3 regions of the Bradyrhizobium sp. USDA 327 genome follow, and region 1 is predicted to be linked to each of the others. Evidence: predicted binding sites of a transcription regulator. Region 1 holds the regulator's gene; each other region holds the start of a gene.

Evidence for each region. Region 1 encodes PhoB, which activates phosphate uptake and scavenging genes when phosphate is short. Its sites were predicted from a motif close to TGTCATNNANCTGTCAT; they were not measured.
Region 2: a site for PhoB is predicted at 2,307-2,323, ahead of ABIA42_RS25530 (YdcH family protein). Genes of this name have one in related genera too.
Region 3: a site for PhoB is predicted at 1,100-1,116, ahead of ABIA42_RS11600 (RNA degradosome polyphosphate kinase). Genes of this name have one in related genera too.

Annotation. Positions count from the first base shown of each region.
Region 1 covers NZ_JBGCCW010000001.1:7,579,845-7,584,767, forward strand. Annotated here, with positions in the region: gene pstA (phosphate ABC transporter permease PstA) at 1-798, shown strand, start outside; gene pstB (phosphate ABC transporter ATP-binding protein PstB) at 795-1,616, shown strand; gene phoU (phosphate signaling complex protein PhoU) at 1,628-2,344, shown strand; gene phoB (phosphate regulon transcriptional regulator PhoB) at 2,377-3,084, shown strand; gene ABIA42_RS35720 (GcrA family cell cycle regulator) at 3,319-3,831, opposite strand; gene ABIA42_RS35725 (aspartate aminotransferase family protein) at 4,290-4,923, shown strand, end outside.
Region 2 covers NZ_JBGCCW010000001.1:5,416,270-5,421,192, reverse strand. Annotated here, with positions in the region: gene purE (5-(carboxyamino)imidazole ribonucleotide mutase) at 1-377, opposite strand, end outside; gene ABIA42_RS25550 (GGDEF domain-containing protein) at 520-1,248, shown strand; gene ABIA42_RS25545 (hypothetical protein) at 1,251-1,502, opposite strand; gene ABIA42_RS25540 (hypothetical protein) at 1,526-1,744, opposite strand; gene ABIA42_RS25535 (YdcH family protein) at 1,874-2,080, opposite strand; gene ABIA42_RS25530 (YdcH family protein) at 2,410-2,589, shown strand; gene ABIA42_RS25525 (NAD(P)/FAD-dependent oxidoreductase) at 2,751-3,854, opposite strand; partial or broken gene ABIA42_RS25520 (EAL domain-containing protein) at 4,057-4,923, shown strand, end outside.
Region 3 covers NZ_JBGCCW010000001.1:2,564,824-2,569,746, reverse strand. Annotated here, with positions in the region: gene ABIA42_RS11610 (CDP-alcohol phosphatidyltransferase family protein) at 1-251, shown strand, start outside; gene ABIA42_RS11605 (DnaA ATPase domain-containing protein) at 359-1,036, shown strand; gene ABIA42_RS11600 (RNA degradosome polyphosphate kinase) at 1,191-3,380, shown strand; gene ppx (exopolyphosphatase) at 3,396-4,898, shown strand.

The DNA.
Region 1 (4,923 bases):
GGCCTCTGCATCGCAGCCGCCGCCTTCGGCGTCACCTGGCTCGCGCTGATCCTGGTCACGCTGCTCTACAACGGCTTGGCTGGGCTCAACCTTCAGGTCTTCACCGCAGACACGCCGCCGCCCGGATCGACCGAGGGCGGCCTTCGCAACGCCATCGTCGGCTCGCTGATCATGACCGTGATCGGCGTCGGCATCGGCGCGCCGCTCGGCATGTTCGCCGGCACCTATCTTGCCGAATACGGACGCAACGACAGGCTGACCTCGGTCATCCGTTTCATCAACGACATCCTGCTCTCGGCGCCCTCGATCATCATCGGCCTGTTCATCTACGGTGCGGTCGTGGTGCCGATGCGAGGCTTCTCGGCAATCGCTGGCGCGCTGGCGCTCGCCGTGATCGTGATCCCGGTCGTGGTGCGCACCACGGAGGACATGCTGCTGCTGGTGCCGAACCCGCTGCGTGAGGCGGCCTCCGCGCTCGGGCTGCCGCGCTCGCTGGTGATCAAGCGCATCGCCTACCGTGCGGCGCGCTCGGGCCTCATCACCGGCGTGCTGCTGGCCACTGCTCGCGTCGCGGGCGAGACCGCGCCGCTGCTGTTCACCGCGCTGTCGAACCAATTCTTCAGCCTCGGCCTGGACAAGACGATGGCCAACCTGCCGGTGACCATCAACAACTTCGTGCAGAGCCCCTACGCCTACTGGAAGCAACTCGCCTGGAGCGGTGCGCTGCTGATCACCCTGACTGTGCTTGCCCTGAACATTGGCGCCCGCATCCTTGGTGCCGAGAGGACCGCAAAATGAGTGAAATGTCTGTTTCCGTAAGCGCGCCGACCGTTCACCCCGGCTCGCAGCCGCTGCCCGAGGCGCCTGCCAAGGTCACGGCGCGCAACCTCAATTTCTACTACGGTGAGCATCATGCGCTGAAGAACATCAATCTGGCGCTCGGCACCAATCGCGTCACGGCCTTCATCGGCCCGTCCGGCTGCGGCAAGTCGACCCTGCTGCGTATCTTCAACCGGATGTACGACCTCTACCCGGGCCAGCGCGCCACCGGCCAGCTCATGCTCGACCACACCAACATGCTCGACCCCAAGCTCGACCTCAATCTGCTGCGCGCGCGGGTCGGGATGGTGTTCCAGAAGCCGACCCCGTTCCCGATGACGATCTACGAGAACATCGCCTTCGGGATCCGCCTCTACGAGAAGATCTCGAAATCGGAGATGGACGATCGCGTGGAGAAGGCGCTGCGCGGCGGCGCGCTGTGGAACGAGGTCAAGGACAAGCTCAATGCCTCCGGCCTGTCGCTCTCCGGCGGCCAGCAGCAGCGCCTCTGCATTGCCCGTACCGTCGCGGTGCGGCCCGAGGTGATCCTGTTCGACGAGCCCTGCTCGGCGCTCGACCCGATCTCGACCGCCAAGGTCGAGGAGCTGATCCAGGAATTGTCCGAGAACTACACGATCGCGATCGTCACCCACAACATGCAGCAGGCGGCCCGCGTCTCCGACAAGACCGCCTTCATGTATCTCGGCGAGCTGATCGAGTTCGACGACACCAGCAAGATCTTCACGTCGCCGACCGACCGGCGCACGCAGGATTACATCACCGGCCGGTTCGGCTGAGGAGACGGAACATGGGTTCTGAACATACCGCAAAGGCTTTCGATACCGACCTCCAGGAACTCACCCGCCTGGTCGCCGAGATGGGCGGCATCGCCGAGCGCATGATCGTCGATTCCGTCGACGCGCTGATCCGCCGCGACGTCGCGCTCGGTCAACGCGTCGTCGCCACCGACGCCGAACTCGACACGCTGCAGAAGCGCATCGAGGAGCGCGCCGTGCTCACCATCGCCCGCCGCCAGCCGATGGCCGTTGATCTGCGCGAGATCGTCGGGGCCATGCGCGTCGCGACCGATCTCGAGCGCATCGGCGATCTCGCCAAGAACATGGGCAAGCGCGTCGCAGCGCTGGAGACGGATTTTCATCCGCTGAAACTGTTCCGCGGCCTGGAACACATGACCGACCTCGTACAGCAGCAGGTCAAGTCGGTGCTGGACGCCTATGCCGCGCACGATCTGCCGGCAGCGATGGCGGTGTGGAAGGGCGACGAGGAAGTCGATGCCATCTGCACCTCGCTGTTCCGCGAACTCCTCACCTACATGATGGAGGATCCGCGCAACATCTCGTTCTGCATCCATTTGATGTTCTGTGCCAAGAACATCGAGCGGATCGGCGACCACGCCACCAACATCGCCGAGACCGTATTCTACATGATCGAGGGTCAGGCGATCACCGACAAGCGGCCGAAGGGCGACATGACGACCTTCGCCACGACGGTGCCGAATACCTAAACGGTGCCGAATACCCAAGGAGCGACGACAACATGGGCGCACGCATTATGGTGGTTGAGGACGAGGAAGCTCTCACCGAGCTTCTTCGCTACAACCTCGAAGGCGACGGCTATGACGTTGAGACGGTGATGCGCGGCGATGATGCCGACACCCGCCTCAAGGAGCACATTCCCGATCTGATCGTGCTCGACTGGATGCTGCCGGGCCTGTCGGGCATCGAGCTGTGCCGGCGGCTGCGCACCCGTCCCGAAACCAAGCAGCTTCCGATCATCATGCTGACCGCGCGCGGCGAAGAAAGCGAGCGGGTGCGGGGACTTGCGACCGGTGCCGACGACTACATCGTCAAGCCGTTCTCGGTGCCGGAGCTGCTGGCGCGCGTGAAGGGCCTGCTCAGGCGCGCCAGCCCCGAGCGGCTCGCCACCGTGCTCGCCTATGGCGACATCGAGCTCGACCGCGACAAGCGCCGCGTGGCGCGTTCGGGCCGGCCGATTGATCTCGGCCCGACCGAATATCGTCTGCTGGAGTTCTTCCTGGAGCATCCCGGCCGCGTGTTCTCGCGCGAGCAGCTGCTCGATAGCGTCTGGGGCCGCGACATCTACATCGACGAGCGCACTGTCGACGTCCACATCGGCCGCCTGCGCAAGCTGCTCAATCTCGGCCGGGAGCAGGATCCGATCCGCACCGTGCGTGGCGCCGGCTATGCGCTGGACGATCGGTTCGCGAAGGCGGAGCAGACCTGAGTTTTGTGGATGTCGAATTAGCGAGCCGCGGCAACAATCTTGGCCGTCATCCCGGGGCGCGCGTAGCGCGAGCCCGGGATCCATAACCACAAGACGTGGTTTGGCGAAGACTCGCAGTAGCCATCTCGCGCAATCACTGCGCCCTGTGGTTATGGATCCCCGCCTCCGCGGGGATGACACCGAGTAAGTCGAGCCGTCATCGTGTGACGGCTGCAGTCAGCTAAATCCGCAAACTCACCGCGTGCCCGGCTTCGCCGGCGCGCGCCGGCGATCCGCTGCGGGTTGATACGCCACGCGCGAATGCTGGGCGCAATAGGGCAGGCCGGAGAGCGCCTTGCCGCCGCAGAAGAAGAAATCCGGGCTCGAGGGATCTCCGACCGGCCAGTGGCAGGTCGCCTCGTTCAGCTCCAGCAGCGACAGCCGCTGGTTCATCGGCACCACATTGTCGTAGGTGACGGGTTCGGCCTCCACCTCGACCTCGAAGGCCTGCGCCAGCGCGGTGTTGCCGCGGGCAACGGGGCGGGTCACCCGCATCATGTGCTGCGCGGGCCGCGCCTTGCGCGGCCGGGGCGCTGCCGACGAAGGGCTCTTGGCGCGGCCGGACAGGCCGAGCCGGTGCACTTTGCCGATCACGGCATTGCGGGTCACATTGCCGAGCTCCGCCGCGATCTGGCTGGCCGAAAGTCCGGCCTCCCAAAGCTTCTTCAGCTGCTCGACGCGATCATCGGACCAGGTCAAAACCGTCATTGCACCCTTTCCCTCGCTGCGCGCCTACCATCCTGGGGCCTTCGCAGCGATTGCCTAAGCCTTGAAAAACCCGTGCGGCCAGAATCCCTTAAGGCTCGCCGGGCGCGCTCAAGACGCCCGAACGTTTACGCCGGTACATGAGGACTTAAGGGATCAGAACTGCTGCACGAGATGTCGTATCTGACAGTCCAAACGCTACAATATGGCGTGACTCCCGCGCAAGAGTCCGCCGACTCGCGTCCACATGTTCCGTGGTGAAAATCCCGCGAAATCGGCACCGCAAGACTACGGATTCAGCGTTTCGCGGGGCTTTCCGGGCGGCATTGACACCCGTCTTGCCAGGCATAAGATAGTCCTACGTGCCGCCCTTAAAAGGCGGCACGTTTCGTTTTCCGGGCCGGTCAATGGTGCGTTGCGTAATGCGCGCGTCACACCGTCCGCAACATTCAAGTGACGTCATGACGAACAGCGCCGCGCCGCATTTGCTCCCCGTTTTCGCCAGGGCCGACCTCGGTTTCGAGCGCGGCGAAGGCTGCTGGCTGATCGCAACCAATGGGGATCGCTATCTCGATTTCACCTCCGGCGTGGCGGTGAATGCGCTCGGCCATGCGCATCCCACTCTGGTCAAGGCGTTGCAGGAGCAGGCGACGAAGCTCTGGCACATGTCGAACCTGTTCCAGAGCCCGGACGGCGAGAAGCTCGCGGCGCGTCTGTGCAATGAGAGTTTTGCGGACTTCGTGTTCTTCTGCAATTCCGGCGCCGAGGCGCTGGAAGGCGTGATCAAGCTGGTGCGCCACCATCACTTCTCCAAGGGGCATCCTGAGCGCTACCGCATGATCACATTCGAGGGCGCCTTCCATGGCCGCACACTGGCGACGCTGGCCGCCACCGGCTCTGCAAAATATCTCGAGGGCTTCGGCCCGCCGATGGACGGCTTCGACCAGGTGCCGCATGGCGACCTGGAAGCTGTGAAGAAGGCGATCGGCCCGCACACCGCTGGCATTCTCATCGAGCCGATCCAGGGCGAGGGCGGCGTTCGTTCTGCGCCTCCCACGTTCCTGAAGGCATTGCGCGAGCTCTGCAATGAGCGCG
Region 2 (4,923 bases), 2.2 Mb from region 1:
AGCGCGGCGTTGATCGCACCGGCCTTGCCGATGGCGAGGGTGCCGACCGGGACACCCGCCGGCATCTGGACGATCGAATAGAGCGAATCGACGCCCTTGAGCGACTTGGATTCGACGGGAACGCCGAATACCGGGAGTTCCGTCAGCGCCGCCGCCATGCCGGGCAGATGTGCAGCCCCACCGGCGCCGGCGATGATGACCTTGTAACCGGCAGCCTTGGCGCCCTTGGCGAAAGCAAACAGCCGGTCGGGCGTGCGATGTGCCGAGACGACGCGACTGTCGGCGGCAATGCCGAGCGCATCAAGCGTGTCGGCGGCATGCCGCATCGTGTCCCAGTCCGACTGGCTTCCCATGATGATGGCGATCGGCGCGGTCATGACGTCAATTGTGCCCGGAAAAACAGAAAGATAGGCCAGATCTACGGTTCCGGCCGGCGGCTCGCAAGGCGGTGGCAAGGAGAAGGGAATCCACTATCCTGTCTTGGTGAATCCTCGCAAGCCTTCATTGAGCAGGATGCCCATGAAGAAACCAAGAAGGGCGAGCGCTGCGAAGGCCAAAAACGGCCGGAAAACCAGCGCCGGCCGATCCGCCCCCAAACGGCTGACCAAGCGTCCGGCGAAACCGCCGCGGCGCGCCGCCTCGGGCGATGGTGGGGCCAAGGAAGCCAAGGAAAACGTCAGGGCGACAATCCGGGGCCTGCGAGCCAAGCTCAAGGAGGCGCAGCTCCGGGTCGCGGAACTGGAAGCTGTGGCCGACACCGATTTCCTGCTCGAGATTCCCAACCGGCGCGGCTTCGAGCGCGAGCTTTCGCGCGCCATCGCCTATATGAAGCGCTACCGCGCCAGCGGGGCCCTGATCGTGCTCGACGTCGATCGGCTCAAGCCGATCAACGATTCGTTCGGTCATGCCGCCGGCGACGAGGTGCTCAAGGCGATCGTCGCCACGCTGACGCGACAGGTCCGTGCCTCCGACGTGGTCGGCCGGCTCGGGGGCGACGAGTTCGCCCTGCTGCTTTGGAATCTCACCGGGACCGACGCCAAGGCGAAGGCCGCGGCCTTCGAGCAGGCGATCGACGAATTGTCCTTCGTCTTTCGCGGCCAGCACGTGACCGCGGGCGCTTCCGCCGGCGTCGCGCTGCTGGGGGCGCAGTCGGACGCAGGCCGCGCCCTGGAGGAGGCGGACGCCGCCATGTACGTGCGCAAGGCGTGCCGGCGGCACGAGCCGCGGATCAGGCTGGTCAGCAGCTGAACTTACAGTGTCCCCAGATCTTCCGGCACGTTGCCGAACTTGCGCAGCAGCCTGGCGTCGCCGAATTCGCCGGTCACGGGATCGCCGCTGCGGCTGAATGCGACCGCGCCGATGTGGCCGGCACCGTGGGCCAATATCTCGGCGCGCCGCAACGCGGCGGTCGAGGTCTGGCATTCTTCGGCAGTGCCCGCGACCGGCGAGCCGTCTGCATCGATCAAAAAGGGCATTGCAACGTAGTAGGTCACATCCGACATGGCGTTGCTCCGGTTGTTGAAAATCAGGCGGCGCTGCTCTTGCTCCGCATCTTGCTGCGCGAGGTCTCCGGAATGCAGCCGGCGGAAATCGCCGCCTGCAATTCCTCCAGCTCGGCTTCCAGATATTCATTGGCCATAATCAGCGCCTTGATGGTGCTGCGCAGATTGCCGTCGCACATCGCGATCGCCTGATCGCAGGCCTGTTCATAGTGGCTGTTGTCGAGAAGGGGTGTTGCCGACATCTGCGTTGTCCTCGTGTCGTGGGCTTGGGCATTTCGGAGGTTTGGGCGCTCCGAAAATGTTCCTATTTTGTTCTTGTCGAGTCAAGCGGATTCATGTGGGCGAGCCGCAGTGCAGGCAGCGCTCACGGATCAGGCGATGATATCGGGGGTAATCTGGTCTTCGATGAACGCGATGCGGTCGCGCAACAACAGCTTGCGCTTCTTCAACCGCTGTAACCGCAATAGGTCGGGGGCGGGCGATTGATGCAATGCATCGATCGCGGCGTCCAGATCTCGGTGTTCCTGCTGCAACCGGGTGAGCTCGGCTTCGAGCTCACGCTCGTCTTCATTGGTCATGTCTGCGGTGGCCGAAAACCGATAAGCGTGAGATTAAGGCTGTGGATGCCCTGTGGAAATTATCGTCCTTGCGCGGCGTGATCGCAAGCGATCTGCGATCCTCGCTCGCCAATCTCCCGCAAGATATTTCCGCAGGCTGGTGCGACGTCGCGCAGACGCATTGATATCACGGATTTTTCCCGCGCGGTTCCCCTAGTCACGCTTCGTTACATATGAACTTTCAAAAATGACACTGCGACGACGGATACCCATCGACAGAACGAATCGCTGATGTAGACTTGCTTGTCCGGATCGAATCCTAAGGTTCAACCCTACCGAGGAGGTTTCGAATGACAATTCAGGCACATCTTGTTGAATTGGAACGGAAGCACAAACTTCTCGAAAACGAATTGCACGAAGCTCTCGTGCACCTTTCAACAGACGACCTGCAAATTGTTGAGTTGAAGCGCCGGAAGTTGATGGTCAAGGACCAGATCGAGCGTCTGAAGCACGGCGATACGCTCCACTAGCGACCCCCGTAACATCGTAGAGTTGATCACATCCTTTCACGCAGGGATGAGGGCATTCGTGCTCATCCCTGCTTCAAGCTGGCGCAAGACGTCTGTCTGGCGCCAGCTTTGTTGGGACCGTTTCTCGACGCCAACCGTCATCCACCTCGCGCGAAAACGCGCTAGATGTCTGCGAGCTCGGCGACGTGATCGGCGATCGCGAGCGACGACGTCAGTCCCGGGGATTCGATGCCGAACAGGTTGATCAGGCCTGCGACGCCGTGATCGCGCGGGCCCTGCATCAAGAAGTCCTGCGTGGCCACAGCCGGCGGCACGATCTTCGGGCGGATGCCCGAATAGCTCGGCATCAGCGCGCCATCGGGCAGCGTCGGCCAGTATTTGCGGATCGCCGGATAGAAGCGCTCGGCGCGTGACGGATCGACCTCGTAGTTGATCGTCTCGATCCATTCGACGTCGGGCCCGAAACGTGCCTGCCCCGCCATGTCCAGCGTCAGATGGACCCCTAGCCCGCCGGGCTCGGGCACCGGATAGATCAGACGCGAGAACGGCGCCTTGGCGTTGCAGCTGAAGTAATTTCCCTTGGCGAGATAGGCCGGAGGAATCCGGTCCAGCGGCATGCCGTCGACGTTGCGCGCGACATTCGTCGCCGACAGCCCCGCGGCGTTGACGAGGAGGCCGCATTGCAGCGTCATCGGCGCCTCGCCGCCGGCCTCGACCTCGATGACGCCGGCATTCGCCTTGGCGCGGATCAGCGGGGTGTGAAACGCGAAGGCCGCGCCAGCGTCCTCGGCCTCGCCGCGCAGCGAGAGCATGTAGGCGTGGCTGTCGATGATGCCCGTTGACGGTGACAGCAGCGCAGCATCGCAGGCGAGCGCCGGCTCCAGCGCCCGCGCGGCCTCGCCCGTGAGCAGCTGCATGTCGAGCACGCCATTGGCCTCGGCATGCGCCTTGATCGATTGCAGCTTCTCGGTTTCCTTCGCACTGGTCGCAACGATCAGCTTGCCGCAATTCTTGTGAGGGATGCCGCGCTCGGCGCAGTAGCGGTAGAGTGCGTGCTTGCCGCCGACGCACATGCGCGCCATCCAGCTCCCGGCGCGATAGTAGATGCCGGCATGGATCACCTCACTGTTGCGCGAGGAGGTGACGGTGCCGATGGCCTCGGCTGCCTCGAGCACGATGACCTCGCGCCCGGCCTGGGCGAGCTTCCGGGCCACCGCGAGCCCGACGACGCCGGCTCCGATGACGATGCAATCGACCCTATCCATGGTTGTGCAGAATGTCCGCTGGAAGTGCCGGTGGCATTGGAGCCGAGAACGAGGGCGCGGGCCTATTTTCCATTAAGCAAGCATTTATCATGTCAGGGCAATTGCCGCATTTCGCGTCACATTTTTCTGTTGCGCCTACAGGCGTTTACCCGATCCAAACCCGCGAGGCCAGACAATCCGACGTTGAAATCGCGGGTGGCTGATGGCTGAGAAGAACTGGCACGCGGGCAGCACGCTTCCGATTGCTGTGCAGGCCGTCGCATGCCTGGCCGGTGCGGTCACGCCTGCGCGTGCCTTTGCGCTGTCGGACAGCTTCGCCGCTCCGGGCGATCTCACCAAGCTCGATCCCAACGTGATCTGGGAAGCCCTGATCGCGGGCATCGTCGTGTGCTCGTTCCTCGCCGCGATCGCGCTGTGGATCCATTCCTCGCTGCGCCGGACCAGACGTTTGCAGTTGCGGCGCAACGCCTTCGTCTCCTCCGCCATGAACAATCTCAATCAGGGCGTGGTGATGACGGATGCGCAGCGCCGCGTCATCTTCTGCAATGACCGCTATCTTGAGATCTATGGCCTGACGCGGTCGGATGTCCGGGCCGGCATGAACGGCCGCGAGCTCCTCGCGCTTCGGCGCAAGCGCGGGGTGCTGGGCGCCTCCGACGACGAATTTTACGACAAGGCGGCAAGCGCCAATGGTCTGATCACGGAACTGCCCGACGGGCGGGCCATCCTGGTGAAGTACTTCGTGCTGCCGAACGGCGGCTCGGTGGCGACGCATCTCGACGTCAGCGAGCAGCGCAGGCTGTCGCGGCAGCTCGCCTCCACCAAGCAATTCCTGGAATCGGTGCTGGACCATGTGCCGGCCTGCGTGGCAGCCAAGAGCATCGAGGACGGTTGCTACATCTTCGCCAACAGCGCCTATGAACGGTTCTGGGGATTGTCGCGGGACTTCGCCGTGGGCAGGAAAGCGCGGGAGCTGTTTGCGCCGAGTTCGGCGTCCAGCATCGAGGCGGCCGACCGGGCGGCGCTCAATTCGCCGGATGGCCAATACCGCAATGAGTTCGAAGTCGAC
Region 3 (4,923 bases), 5.0 Mb from region 1:
TCGTCGCCGCCGTGATCGTATCCTGGCTGTTCGACCGGCCGGTCGAGATGAAGCCGTCGAAGGTGTCCAAGCTCAACACGGTGGCACAGGTGGCGTTCGCGGCGCTGGTGCTGGCGGCGCTTGCCTTCGGCTTCAAGCCGGCACCTTATGATATCATCCTGATGGGCCTCGTCACGATCTTCACGCTCTCCTCCGTGTCGCTCTATCTCGTCGAATGGCTGCGGCACATGAGCACGATCGAGGCCAAATGAGCCGGGATGCGGCCCCGCAAAAGGCCAAGTCTCGCAAGATCAAGTCCCGCACGATCAAGTCGAACCTCTTCAAACGGGCCGGCGCGCCGGCATGGAGCAAAGCAAGCGTGGCAGGCCGCGTCCATCCCCGACAATTGGCGTTCGCACTTCCGCATGCGGAGAGCCTAAGCCGGGACAACTTCCTCGAAGGCCCCGCCAATGCGGCTGGTCTCGGCCTGATCGACAGCTGGCCGGAATGGCCGAACCGGATCATGTGGCTGGCCGGCCCGGAAGGAAGCGGCAAGAGCCATCTCGCCGCGATCTGGGCCGAGGAAGCCGGCGCCCGCTCGACCACGGCCAATGCGCTGACCGCGGCAGGCGTCCCGGGCGCGCTCGCCACCGGCGCGCTGGTGGTCGAGGATCTCAAGGCCAAGGATTTTGACGAGCGAGCCCTCTTTCACCTGATGAACCTCGCCCGCGAGGACGGCGCCTACGTCCTCCTCACCGGACGCGAGGTGCCGGCCTCGCTGGAGATCGAGCTTCGCGACCTGCGCTCGCGTCTGCGGGCCGTTCCGGTGGTCGCGCTGCTGCCCCCCGACGACCAGCTCTTTCGCGGCCTCATCGTCAAGTTCTGCGCCGACCGCCAGCTCACCGTGGACGAGAGCGTAGTCGGCTACCTCGCCACCCGCCTGGAGCGGTCCTCGGCCGCGGCCCGGCAGGCCGTGGAGCTGCTCGACAGCGAAGCCCTGCGGCTCGGCCGCCCCGTGACCCGGGCGCTGGCCGCCGAGTTGCTCCGGGACCCCTGATCGGCCCCTTGTACCCCGACGCCTTCTGCAACGGCTTGACGCGGCGGAACGGCGGAACATCAATGTCATCGAAACGTCATCGCTGTAACACATGCTCCCCGGGGTTTTGCGCATAAGTCGCAAAGTGAGGCGAGACAGGATGGACCGACTTCTGATGGACTCTGCGCAAGCTATTGAAATTAAAGAGAAAGCATCGGAGGCCGAGGGCCTGCCGGCGATCGCGTCGAGCCCCGAACGGTTCATCAACCGCGAGCTGTCCTGGCTGCATTTCAACCGCCGAGTCCTGGAGGAATCGGTCAATCCCAGCCACCCCGTGCTGGAGCGGGTTCGGTTCCTGTCGATTTCGGCGAATAACCTCGACGAGTTCTTCATGGTCCGCGTTGCCGGCATCAAGGCCCAGGTGCGCGAGGGCATTGCCGAACGCAGCCCCGACGGCCTGACGCCGTCGGAGCAGCTCGCCCTGATCAACCGTACCGTCTCCCAGCTCGCCTCGGACCAGCAGGCGATCTGGCGCGACCTGCGCAGCGCGCTGGCCGAGGTCGGCATCGTGCTGGTGGACGGCAAGGACGTCTCCAAGTCGGAACGGACCTGGATCGAGGACTATTTCCTCAACAACGTCTTCCCGCTGCTGACGCCGCTCGCGATCGATCCGGCCCACCCCTTCCCGTTCATTCCGAGCCTCGGCTTCACCATCGCGCTCCAGCTCACGCGCGCCGCCGACGGCAGGCAGATGAACGCGCTGATCCGCATGCCCGGCAAGATCGACCGCTTCATCCGCCTGCCCGCCGAAGGCACGGTGCGCCTGATCTCGCTGGAGCAGGCGACCGCCCTGTTCATCAACCGCCTTTTCCCCGGCTACAATCTGCACGGCCAGGGCTCCTTCCGGATCATCCGCGACTCCGAGCTTGAAATCGAGGAAGAGGCGGAGGACCTCGTCCGCCTGTTCGAGACCGCGCTGAAGCGCCGCCGGCGCGGATCCGTGATCCGGCTCGAGATCGACGCCAAGATGCCGGAGCAGTTGCGCAGCTTCGTGCAGCATGCGCTGTCGGCGGCCGATGACGAGGTGTTCCTGGTCGACGGCGTGCTCGCCATGAACGAGCTCTCGCAACTCACGCGGCTCGACCGGCCTGACCTCGAATTCACCCCCTACGTGCCGCGCCACCCCGAGCGCGTGCGCGAGCATGGCGGCGACATCTTCGCCGCGATCCGGCAGAAGGACCTCGTCGTCCATCACCCCTACGAATCCTTCGACGTGGTGGTGCAGTTCCTCCAGCAGGCCGCGCGCGACCCTGACGTCGTCGCGATCAAGCAGACGCTCTACCGCACTTCCAACAACTCGCCGATCGTGCGCGCCCTCGCGGAAGCGGCCGAAGCCGGCAAATCCGTCACGGCGTTGATCGAGTTGAAGGCGCGGTTCGACGAAGAAGCCAACATCCGCTGGGCGCGCGATCTCGAACGCGCCGGCGTGCAGGTCGTCTACGGCTTCCTCGAATTGAAGACGCACGCAAAACTATCGATGGTGGTGCGCCGCGAGGGCGGCAGCCTCACGACCTACGTCCATACCGGCACCGGCAACTATCATCCGGTCACCGCACGCATCTACACGGACCTCTCCTACTTCACCTCCGATCCGACCATCGGCCGCGATGCCGCGCGCGTGTTCAATTTCATCACCGGCTATGCCGCGCCCAGCGACCTCGAGAAGATGGCAGTGTCACCGCTGACGCTGCGCAAGCGCATCATCGAGCACATTCAAGGCGAGACCGCGCATGCGCGGCACGGCCGGACCGGCGCGGTCTGGATGAAGATGAACGCGCTGGTCGACCCCGACATCATCGACGCGCTCTACGAGGCCTCCCAGGCCGGCGTCCAGGTCGAGCTCGTGGTGCGCGGCATCTGTTGCCTCAGGCCCGGCATCCCCGGCCTGTCGGAGAACATCCGCGTCAAGTCGATCATCGGGCGCTTTCTGGAACACGGCCGAATCTACTGCTTCGGCATGGGCCAGGGCCTGCCGAGCGCGAAAGCGGCTGTGTATATCTCGTCCGCCGACATGATGCCGCGCAACCTCGACCGCCGCGTCGAGGTGCTATGCCCGCTGCAAAATCCAACGGTGCATCAGCAGGTTCTCGAACAGATCATGGTCGCCAATCTGAAGGACAATGAGCAGAGCTGGCAGTTGTTGCCGGACGGGTCGTCAACGCGTATGAAGACCGCGAAGGGCGAGGAGCCTTTCAACGTCCACAACTACTTCATGACAAATCCGAGTCTGTCTGGCCGTGGAAAGTCGCTCAAGGAATCCTCGCCGCGTCGTCTCACGCGCCGGAACGAACGTCATCAATCCTGATCGGGGATCTGCGACGTGAAGCGGCCGCGAAAGCGCGGCTCGAGCGTCGCGGTTATCGACATCGGCTCCAACTCGGTCCGTCTCGTCGTCTACGAGGGACTGACGCGGAGCCTCATCCCGATCTTCAACGAGAAGACCCTGTGCGGCCTCGGGCGCGAGGTGCAGAGCACGGGTCTGCTCGCGCCCGACGCCGTCGACAAGGCGCTGACCTCGCTCAAGCGCTTCCGCGCATTGTGCCGCGTGATGCAGGTCGGACGCGTGTTCGCGATTGCGACCGCGGCCTGCCGCGACGCCTCCAACGGCCCCGACTTCATCGCCAAGGCCGAGCGCATCTGCGCGGTGAAGATCGAGATCCTGTCGGGTCCGCGCGAGGCTCGGCTGTCGGCGCTCGGCGTGATCTCCGGCATCCACCTTCCCGACGGCATCGTCGGCGACCTCGGCGGCGGCTCGCTCGAGCTGATCGACGTGCGCAGGAACAGCGTGCGCAGCGGCGTGACGCTGCCGCTCGGCGGTCTCGCGCTCCAGGACCTCGCGCACAAATCGCTCAAGCGGGCCGATCGCATCGTGCGCGAGGAGCTCGACGAGTTGCCGCAGCTAACCGCGGGCCGCGGTCGCACTTTCTACGCCGTCGGCGGCACCTGGCGCGCGCTCGCGCGCATCCACATCATCCAGAGCGGCTATCCGCTCCAGGTGATGCACGGCTATTCGATTTCGGCCGCCGAGGCGCTCGACTTCTCCCGCCGTCTCCGGCGCCTCGCTGCCGCCGACATGCTCGCCGACATCGAGATCGTCGCCGATGCGCGGCGCCCGCTCCTCACCTATGCGGCGCTGGTGCTCGAGCACGTCATCCGCGTTGCAAAGCCGAAGAACATCGTGTTCTCGACCTTCGGTGTGCGTGAGGGCCTCCTGCACGAGAAGCTGCCGGAGGCCGAACGCAACAAGGACGGGCTGATCTGCGCGGCCGAGGAGCTGAACCAGTTACTGTCACGCTCGGCGAAACACGCCCGCGAGCTGATCGCCTGGACCGACCGCCTCGTGCGCGTCGTGAAGCTGCGCGAGACCGAAGAGGACCGCCGCCTGCGCCGCACCGCGTGCCTGCTGTCCGACATCGGCTGGCGCGTGCATCCCGACCATCGCGGCGAGCAGACGCTCAGCCTCGTCGTCAACGGCAATTTCGGCGCGATCACCCACACCGAGCGCGCCTTCGTCGGCCTGTCCGTGTTCTATCGCTATGCCGGCCTGAGCGAGGAAAACCAGCCGCCGACCACCATGCAGGGGCTGCTGACGCCGGCCCAGCTCGAACGCGCGCGCCTGCTGGGCGCCGCATTCCGCGTCGCGCACCTGATCTCGGCGGCGCGTCCGGGCGTCCTGCCCGCCACGCATTTCCGCAGCGAGGGCCGCAAATTGATGCTGGTGTTCGAGCACCGGCTCGGCGACATCGTCGCCGACCGAGTCGGCAGCCGCTTCCGCCAGCTCGCCCGCCTGATCGGCCGTGCCGGCTCGATCGTGAGGCGCTGACGAACAGAAACAGCGCAACGCTGCC